Regions from separate parts of the Oleiphilus sp. HI0043 genome, predicted to be linked through region 1. Evidence: predicted binding sites of a transcription regulator. Region 1 holds the regulator's gene; the other holds the start of a gene.
What was found. The regulator sigma-54, encoded in region 1, starts transcription at its own class of promoters, with help from an activator protein. The targets are predictions, from matches to a motif close to TGGCACNNNNNTTGCTNT.

Region 1 (4,732 bases):
TCAATCTCCATCTGCTTTAGCTTCTCGTAAACTTGGGGGAATGCTTCTATTCCACCCTGCAGATTTCTAGCATCGATACTGATCGCAACGTTACTTAACCTTGTATCTTTACCTTGTAGTGATTGTTTACCAAGGTTTAGTAAAAGCCCAACCGGTAAATTATCAATGCAGTAATACCCCATGTCTTCAAGGACGTGAAGGGCCGTGCTTTTTCCGGAACCGGATCTGCCACTGACAATAACGAGCTTCATAAGAAGTTCCTAGCAATTTTGAGCTTCTAAGGTTTGTAGGTCTTAAGCAATTATTTTCTGATAAAGTTCAGTGCCTGTAGCAGATTCCCTTAAACTATCGCAAAAAGCAGTGTTGTTGAACTTCTCTGCAATTTGACTTAAAAGATCCAGGTGCTCGCTCGTCGCCTCGGAGGGGACAAGTAAAACGAAAAGAATATCAACGTCTTCGTTATCTATCGAGTCAAAAGGTATCTTTTTTTCAAGTGTAAATAGACAACCAATAACTTGTTTGCAGTTTTCCAGTCTGCTGTGGGGAATGGCAATTCCTTGCCCAACTCCCGTGCTTCCCAGTCGTTCACGAGAAATAAGGTTGTCAAATATTTCAGTTTCATCAAGATGAGGAAATTGTTTTGAGACCAGGTGTGCAGCCTGTTGAAGAACTTTTTTCTTGCTACCACCGGGCAAACCGCGTTGGGTTAGCTCCGGTGACAAGATGGCCTCGATAGTAATTTTATTTTCAGACATTTTTCGACTCTAAAGATCGCTAATAACTAGCGTGCTGCTGCGCCGTGTGCGCGGTCAACTTTCTTTTCCTTGTGCTTAAGAATTTGACGGTCTAGCTTATCAACTAGCTGGTCGATAGCGGCATACATGTCGTCGTTCTCGGCGTGGCCGTGGATATCTGCACCAGCGATATGTAGCGTTGATTCAGCAATATGTGCTTGTTTCGATACAGAAAGGGTTACCTGTACGTTGCTAATGCCGCCAATATGGCGCTCTAGCTTTTGCAATTTGGTTTTCACATATTCTTTAAGTGCATCAGTTAAATCTACATGATGGCCAGTGATATTTAATTGCATAGTATTCTCCTATCATCGTTATTTTTAGCGAGAGTTGAATATTGACTCACTTTTCGCTTATCAAATCAACTTGCTGCAGGCAGCAAGTTATCAAATATTGTATTAAACCAATCTTTTTCTTTCGTTCGATGGGGGGATCGACATCGCTTCGCGGTATTTTGCGATAGTGCGGCGGGCGACGTTAATTCCTTGCTCTTTCAACAAGTCGGCAATCTTGCTATCGCTAAGAGGTTTTTTAGGGTTTTCTGCTGATATTAACTTCTTAATAATTGCGCGAATCGCTGTTGACGAGCACTCTCCGCCAGTAGTTGTGCTGACGTGGCTTGAGAAAAAGTATTTGAGTTCAAATATGCCTCGTGGCGTATGCATGTACTTTTGTGTTGTCACACGAGATATGGTGGACTCATGCATTTCTACCGCTTCAGCAATATCATGTAAAATCAGCGGCTTCATCGCTTCATCACCATAGTCAAGGAAGCCTTGTTGGTGAGCTACTATCTTACTTGCCACTTTTAGAAGCGTCTCGTTACGACTTTGTAGGCTTTTAATAAACCACTTTGCTTCTTGAAGTTGATCCTTCATAAAGGTGTTGTCGTTACTGGAGTCAGCTCTCTTTATAAACGAAGCATAATTTGCATTGACCCTTATTTTTGGCGCAATCTCTGGGTTGAGCTCAACTTTCCAGCGTCCTTTTTCTTTCTTTACGACGACATCTGGCACAATGTACTCAGGCTCGGAAGAAGCAATGGATTCACCTGGTTTAGGGTTCAAAGACTGAATTAGAGAGATAACCTCTTTCAGTTCATGCTCTTTAAGGCGGCTGCGTCGCATTAGTTGAGCGTAGTCTCTTGATCCTAATAAGTTCAGGTAGTGGCTGATTACAAGCTTTGCTTGTGGTAGCCAGGGCGTATCTTTTGGTAGCTGGCGTAACTGTAGCAGCAAACAGTCGGGCAGGTCTTTGGCAAATACCCCAGGTGGATCAAAGTGCTGCACGCGTTTTAAGACGGCTTCAACTTCATCTAATTCAACCGGGTCTTCGTCATCTGAGTTGTGCAGCCCCTCGTGTATCTCTTCAACGGTATTCGTTAGGTAGCCGTCTGTATCTGTTGCGTCGATTAATGACATCGCAATGTATCGGTCGCGATCAGACATGGGGGTAAGGTTAAGTTGCCAATCTAGATGATCTGCAAGAGACTCGGTAGCAGCGTTTCTTTGTTCGAAGGCATTGTTGTCATCTTCGGGAACGGGACCACTGGGCGCATTGTTTGTATATATGTCATCCCAAGCCGTATCAACAGGCAGATCTTCCGGTATAGTATCTGACCACTCTTCACTAGGCGTGTCGGCTTCATTGCTAGCAGGTGCTTCGCTCGAACTGGTGTCTGTACTACTGCTTTGTTGGTTGTCCTGAGAGGCGTACTCGTTGCCATCATTTTGATGACTTTCATTCTGATTTTCTTGTTTATCACTTGTATTTCCAGGCTCGTTGTTATCGTCCTGGAGTTCGAGCATAGGATTAGATTCCAATGCTTCTTGTATTTCGTTTTGAAGGTCAAGAGTCGACAATTGTAGCAAGCGGATTGCTTGCTGCAATTGAGGTGTCATTGTCAGTTGTTGACCGAGCTTTAATTGGAGAGAAACCTTCATGTTCATGAGGATGTCACCAACTTAAGACTTAAATTTTGAATCATGTATTGTCGCTTATTATATTTTGCGGAAATGGTCGCTGTGAATAAACGTATTTATATTTACTTCATTTACACAAGTGTAGTGCGAAGATAGCAAAGTGTGAAACAAATAAAAGTATATTTACGTTACCAGCCTACAAATAATTGTTTTAGATCAAGTTATCGTCTTGTTGACGTGAAAATTGCATGCTACTCATTTCTAAGCTGAAAGTCATGCTTAATTGTTTGTATATGCTGTTCGAATCGAATGCTATGAACTAGCCACTGGCTTATAATTTGAATTGATTGCCCAAGTAGACTTGTTTGACCTTTTCATTATTCAGAATGTCTTCAGCACTTCCTGAAGCAATGATATGGCCATCACCAACAATATAGGCTTTTTCACAAATATCCAGCGTTTCTCTAACGTTGTGATCGGTTATGAGTACGCCGATATTTTTACTTTTAAGGTGAGAGACGATTGACTTGATGTCGTTGACCGATATTGGGTCGACACCTGCGAAGGGCTCATCGAGTAGAATGAAGTCAGGCTCCATTGCTAAAGCTCTGGCTATTTCCACTCGCCTACGTTCACCGCCTGACAAGGCCATGCCAAGACTATCTTTGATGTGAGTGATGTGAAACTCTTCGAGTAAGGCTTCCATTCTTTGTCGCCTTTCGCTGCGAGAAAGATCTTTTCTAATCTCTAGTACCGCCAGGATATTGTCTCGAACACTTAACTTTCTAAATATTGAAGCTTCCTGGGGCAGGTAGCCGACACCGTTTCGTGCCCTATCATGCATAGCCATGGATGATAGGTCGGTATCATTAACTGATATCTTGCCTTTATCATGCTTAACCAGGCCTACAATCATATAGAAACAAGTGGTTTTACCAGCACCGTTAGGGCCGAGCAGCCCGATCACTTCACCGCTGTTGATAGTCAGGGAAACATCTTTAACTATTTGGCGTTTATCATAGGCCTTGGCTAGGTTTTCTGCTTTTAAAGTTTTCATTGTTGCTCAGGTCTATTGCTTTTGCTCGGCACCGGACTCGGCATTTGGAGCAGGTTCGAGTGGCAGTTTGTTTTCGTTTTCTGGAGAACCTTTTATTAGTGGCACTTCAGTATTTTCCGATGCGGTCTCGGCATTAGGGTAGTAATGAATTTTAACTCGAGACCCTTGGGTCTGATCTCCCTTGGCGCGTATAGCTCTTCGTACAATGTCGTACTCTATTTCTTCACCTGAAAAGGAGTTGTCTTGTTGTACTAACTTAGCTTGGCCGGAAAAACGTAACAAGTTGTCTTTTGCAATATAAGTAATAGAGCTGCCATAGCCATGAGTGTTCGGGCTATCGGCGCTTACTTGTTGTACAAAGTGTGCTGGCTGGCCAGAGGCCTGGATGGTTGTAATGCTGCGATTTGTCGCCTTTACAGAAATATTATCTGCTTCTAGGCGAGATAAACCTTGGGAGATTATGACATTGCCGGTATAGGTTGACGTGCCATTCTGGTCGTCAAGGCTAGCCTGGTCTGACTCTATGGATATTGGAAGTTTACTGCTCGGGTCGATTGCAAAACAAAAAGCAGGCAAAAGGGTTAACAGGGTGGCACGGAGCAAGCTATTTATTGAAGGCATACTGTCCTCTGACATTGCTAAGGAGTTCAATGCGTTTTTCATTAAGCCAGCCGTTTAAGCCGGTTGCTTGAATGACGCTTTGATCTTTCCTAATGGTAACGGCTTGGTTTGATGAGATAAAGGCCTGTTTTCGGTCTATCGATATTTGATCGCTTTCAATGCTCCATGTTTTATCGCTGGGGATAATCTGCTCGATGATGACATTTCCGGAAAGCATTAGTGTATCGCTGTCTGGCTGGATTTCACCATTGTTGGCACTAAGTTGAATTATTTCTCCCTGTTCATTTGAGAGTGTCGCCTCAATGTGCTCGATATCGATTTGGTCAGATTGTGCGTAA
Region 2 (4,732 bases), on a different contig from region 1:
CTGCCTTAACATCTCTGGCAACTTGGGATAACGTTTCAATAAATGTACCGGATCTCTCCAATTTGGTGGAATAAAGATCCAGTCCATATGACCAAGAGATTCAATACGCTCTTCGATATTTAAAGGAATATCGCCAGCAACCTGAGGCTGTTTATCTTCGAGCTTAACCATATGCAGCTCAAGCGGCCTGGATTCCCGCGCCATGCGCGCCATTGCATTAGCGGCCTTCAGAATTTCATAGGGCCTGGTTATCCCTGAAAAGAGTGCGCGGTCATAAACTAGAAACGCAGCTTTTATCATTAGCTATTCCTCAACTTCCCTTCAGCAGTTTCGCTCACTTCACCACGCATTCAAAAGTGGCTATTTATTTATGATGCGTAAGTTTAGGCCATCATCTTAGCCAATTTCATAAAGCGATGGAAGTCACAGCTGTACGCCATAAGCTTTAAAGACTTTTCTTTACATAGCACTCAGCTACCAGACTTTCTATCCAAACCCCGGTAAGCCAAAGCTTCACTTAAATGAAGCATTTGAATACTCTCACTTTCCTGTAAATCTGCCAAAGTACGCGCGACTTTAAGAATCCGGTGAGCCGCCCTTGCCGACAAAGCCATCCTATCCATGGCGGACTCCAGAAAAGTGCGCATATCGTCTTGCATGGCACAATGTTCTGCAATCTCCCCACCCTCAAGCGCACTATTAAGCTTGCCCTGCCTGGTGATTTGCGCGTCTCGGGCTTTGCTCACGCGAGCCAGTACCTCATTCGAAGACTCACTAGCCTGAGCTTTGCCAAGTAAAACCGATGCAGGTTGACTCGCCACTTCGACATGCAAATCGAAGCGATCCAATAAGGGGCCCGACAACTTCCGCCGATAGTTACTTATCTGCTGGGGGGTATCAGTACAACTCACTGTAGGGTGGCCGCTATAGCCACAAGGGCATGGGTTCATTGCTGCAATTAACTGAAAGTCTGCCGGAAATGTCAGGCTCGCACTGGCTCGGGAAATTCTGATCTCCCCACTTTCAATCGGCTCCCGAAGTACTTCAAGCACCGAGCGTGCATACTCTGGCAACTCATCCAAAAACAATACACCATAATGGGATAAGGATATTTCACCAGGCTTTGGCTGTGCGCCACCACCAACGAGCGATACGGAAGAAGCTGTATGGTGAGGAGAACGAAAAGGCGCTTGCATCATCAAGCCCGGTTTTCTGGGAATACCCGCCAGCGAATAGATTGAGGCCACCTCCACTGCCTGAGCATTGCTTAAGCGTGGCAGAATACTTGGCAGGCGAGAGGACAGCATGCTCTTGCCTGTCCCTGGAGGGCCGTAGAATAATAGGTTATGGCGTCCAGCTGCTGCCAACTCCAAAGCACGTCTCGCTTGGAACTGACCCTTAATATCAGCCATATCCGGCTGCTTTTCGTCTTCCAAAATCATTTCTTCATAAGAAAGGGCTTGCAAAACACCGGGTGATTTAAGGTGCTGGCAAATTTCGCTCAAATGGCGTGCGGGGAAAATTGTATCGCTGCCAGCCATTTTCCCTTCATCAGCGTTACCATATGGGATAAATAAACATCGGCCGTCTTTTACGCTGGCAATAGCCGTGGGTAATACACCGGCAACCGGGCGCAAGTCTCCGGTTAAGGCCAGCTCACCAATAAACTCACTTTCACCAAGCTTTTCCGAGTCTATTTGACCTGTCGCAGCCAGGACTCCAATAGCAATTGCCAGATCATATCGTCCCCCTTGTTTAGGCAAGTCTGCAGGCGCCAAGTTAATGGTCACACGCCGATTCGGAAATTCGAAGCCAGAGTTGATTAAGGCACTGCGTACCCTTTCTTTGCTCTCTCGAACAGCCATTTCTGGAAGCCCAACAATCGCTAGGGATGGCAAACCATTTGAGAGATGAGTTTCGACTGTCACCAAAGGTGCATCGACACCGAGCTGAGCCCGGGTATAGATAATAGATAACGACATCGCATTCCTTTGCTAAGTTCATATCTGTTTAAGAAGGTAAGGAGCTGTATCAGGTAGACCGGAAAGCGCCTCATTAATACGCTTTGTATTAACTATTGCGCCATTTTAGATCAGCAGCATTATGCCCCTCAGTAGTGCAAGCACTGCATAAGTACAGTGCAAGAACGAACAAGTTCCATCTGTTCGTCATTAAATCAAGCTGACTTTTTCTCTAATTCAGCAAAATCTTTTTCTAGTTGTTCCAATTTGGCGCGTGTTGTTTCCAGCACCAATTGCTGAGTCTCAAACTCCTCACGAGTGACTAAATCCAGCTTGGAAATGACACCATTAATAAGAATTTTCAGTTGCGCAGTCAGATCCTCTTGAGCCGACTTTCCGGCGTCAGGTAATATCTGACTAACCTGTTCGTGGATGGTGTTAAGTACTTCTTGAGGGCTAAGCAACAAACGCTCCTTGGAATGCCTGGGACATTCTTTCTACATCAAACAAAAGAGCTATTCTAACACGCCCTGCCAGCGAAACCCACAACCCTAAAAAGGACAGATCTATTTTCAAATAATCAGATCCTCCCCCTATAAAAATCACCAAAGAGATGCGCTCGCCGCCAACCCGCATCAGATATTGCGTCATTATGGTGCGCCAAATCCAAGCCCGCACCACAAGACCACAACAAAACCACCACTCAACAATAACACTTAATCTTATGTAACTGTTATATAAGCTTTTTTTCAAACTGGCACACCCCCTGCTATATACCGATCAGATTTGTTATTCCGAATGAGAGATTCGTTTTTCATTTTGAATAGCAAACAAGAACTAAAACACATTTTTTTAACTAGTAAATATTGCAGCGACAGCACAGGAGATATCCATGAAACTCGTAACTGCCATAATCAAACCATTTAAGCTGGACGATGTACGTGAGTCATTGTCTGAAATTGGCGTACAAGGTATTACCGTAACTGAAGTTAAAGGTTTCGGCCGTCAGAAAGGTCACACGGAATTATACCGTGGCGCTGAGTACGTTGTTGACTTTCTTCCTAAGGTTAAAGTTGAAGTTGCCATTGGTTCCGACTTGGTTGACCAAGTTGTTGAAGCTATCAGCAAAGCAGCTAATACCGGCAAAATTGGTGACGGTAAAATTTTCATTTCACCGCTTGAGCAAGTTATTCGAATCCGTACCGGTGAAACCGGCACTGATGCGGTTTAAATCTCATTCATCACTAAGCAACTAATTTTTTAGAATACAGTACGGAGATTTCCTTATGGAAAACGTAATGAACAACATTTATGAATTGCAGTATGCAATGGACACCTTTTATTTCTTGGTGTGCGGCGCATTAGTTATGTGGATGGCAGCAGGTTTTGCCATGCTGGAAGCAGGCTTGGTTCGCGCCAAGAACACCACTGAGATCCTAACCAAGAACGTTGCACTGTTTGCAGTATCATGCACCATGTACCTAATCTGTGGTTACGAGTTCATGTATGGCGGCGGCTTCTTCCTATCAGGTACTGACAGCGTTGCAACTATAGACGTTGCTCAAGCTCTAGCAGATTCTGCTGAAAACGGCTTCGGCGGTGACTCTGTTTACTCAGGCGCTTCTGACTTCTTCTTCCAGGTCGTATTCGTTGCAACGGCAATGTCTATCGTATCGGGTGCGGTTGCTGAGCGTATGAAGCTTTGGGCTTTCCTAGCATTCGCAGTTGTTATGACGGGTTTCATCTACCCAATGGAAGGTGGCTGGACTTGGGGTGGTAACTCTGTGTTCGGTATGTACGACCTCAGTAGCTATAGCGATTACGCTGGTTCAGGTATCGTTCACATGGCAGGTGCTGCAGCAGCATTGGCTGGTGTTATCATGCTAGGTGCTCGTAAAGGCAAGTACGGTGCTAACGGTCAGGTTAACGCTATCCCAGGTGCGAACCTTCCTCTAGCAACGCTAGGTACATTCATCCTGTGGATGGGCTGGTTCGGTTTCAACGGTGGTTCTACTCTTAAACTGGGTGGTATCGAAGTAGCTAACGAAGTAGCAAGCGTATTCTTGAACACTAACGCTGCTGCGGCAGGTGGTTTGATCGCTGCATTGATCGTTGCACGTATTCTATTCGGTAAGGCTGACCTTACAATGGCATTGAACGGCGCACTAGCAGGTTTGGTTGCGATCACTGCAGAGCCTGCTGATCCTTCTCCACTACTAGCAACGATCATTGGTGCGATCGGTGGTGTTATCGTAGTATTCTCAATCGTAACACTTGATAAGCTTAAGCTTGACGATCCTGTTGGTGCAATCTCGGTACACGGTGTAGTAGGTCTATGGGGTATCTTCGCAGTACTTCTATCAGACGCTGACGCTACATTCGCTGGCCAGCTGGTTGGTGCACTAACGATCTTTGTTTGGGTATTCGTATGTAGCTTGATTGTTTGGGGCGTTCTTAAAGCAATCATGGGCATCCGAGTAACTGACGAAGAAGAGTACGAAGGTGTTGATATCTCTGAGTGTGGTATGGAAGCTTACCCAGAGTTTACTCGCGACTAATCTCGAGTTAAACAAACTAAAAAGCGCCTCATTGTAGGCGCTTTTTTATGCCCGCCTTTTGCGTCAAAGCAGCCAACAAAAGACACATATAATTACTATCAAGACATTGATACTTCCGCAGCTCTAGACTATTGTTGTTAACTCCTCGCCAACTCTGACCAGGAAGTTTCACATAGTGCCCGATAAAAAGAAGATTACAGAAGCTCTTGAAAA

Region 2: a site for sigma-54 is predicted at 2,717-2,734, ahead of glnK (P-II family nitrogen regulator). Genes of this name have one in related genera too.

What each region holds. Positions count from the first base shown of each region.
Region 1 is NZ_LWEY01001489.1:28,231-32,962, reverse strand. Features, by position in the region: gene rapZ (RNase adapter RapZ) at 1-251, opposite strand, end outside; gene ptsN (PTS IIA-like nitrogen regulatory protein PtsN) at 294-755, opposite strand; gene hpf (ribosome hibernation-promoting factor, HPF/YfiA family) at 782-1,090, opposite strand; gene A3729_RS21325 (RNA polymerase factor sigma-54) at 1,193-2,737, opposite strand; gene lptB (LPS export ABC transporter ATP-binding protein) at 3,048-3,773, opposite strand; gene lptA (lipopolysaccharide transport periplasmic protein LptA) at 3,786-4,394, opposite strand; gene lptC (LPS export ABC transporter periplasmic protein LptC) at 4,378-4,732, opposite strand, start outside.
Region 2 is NZ_LWEY01001145.1:34,037-38,768, forward strand. Features, by position in the region: gene A3729_RS13025 (GlxA family transcriptional regulator) at 1-300, opposite strand, end outside; gene A3729_RS13030 (YifB family Mg chelatase-like AAA ATPase) at 471-1,982, opposite strand; gene A3729_RS13035 (accessory factor UbiK family protein) at 2,177-2,425, opposite strand; gene A3729_RS13040 (hypothetical protein) at 2,418-2,714, opposite strand; gene glnK (P-II family nitrogen regulator) at 2,854-3,192, shown strand; gene A3729_RS13050 (ammonium transporter) at 3,260-4,519, shown strand; gene A3729_RS13055 (PilZ domain-containing protein) at 4,695-4,732, shown strand, end outside.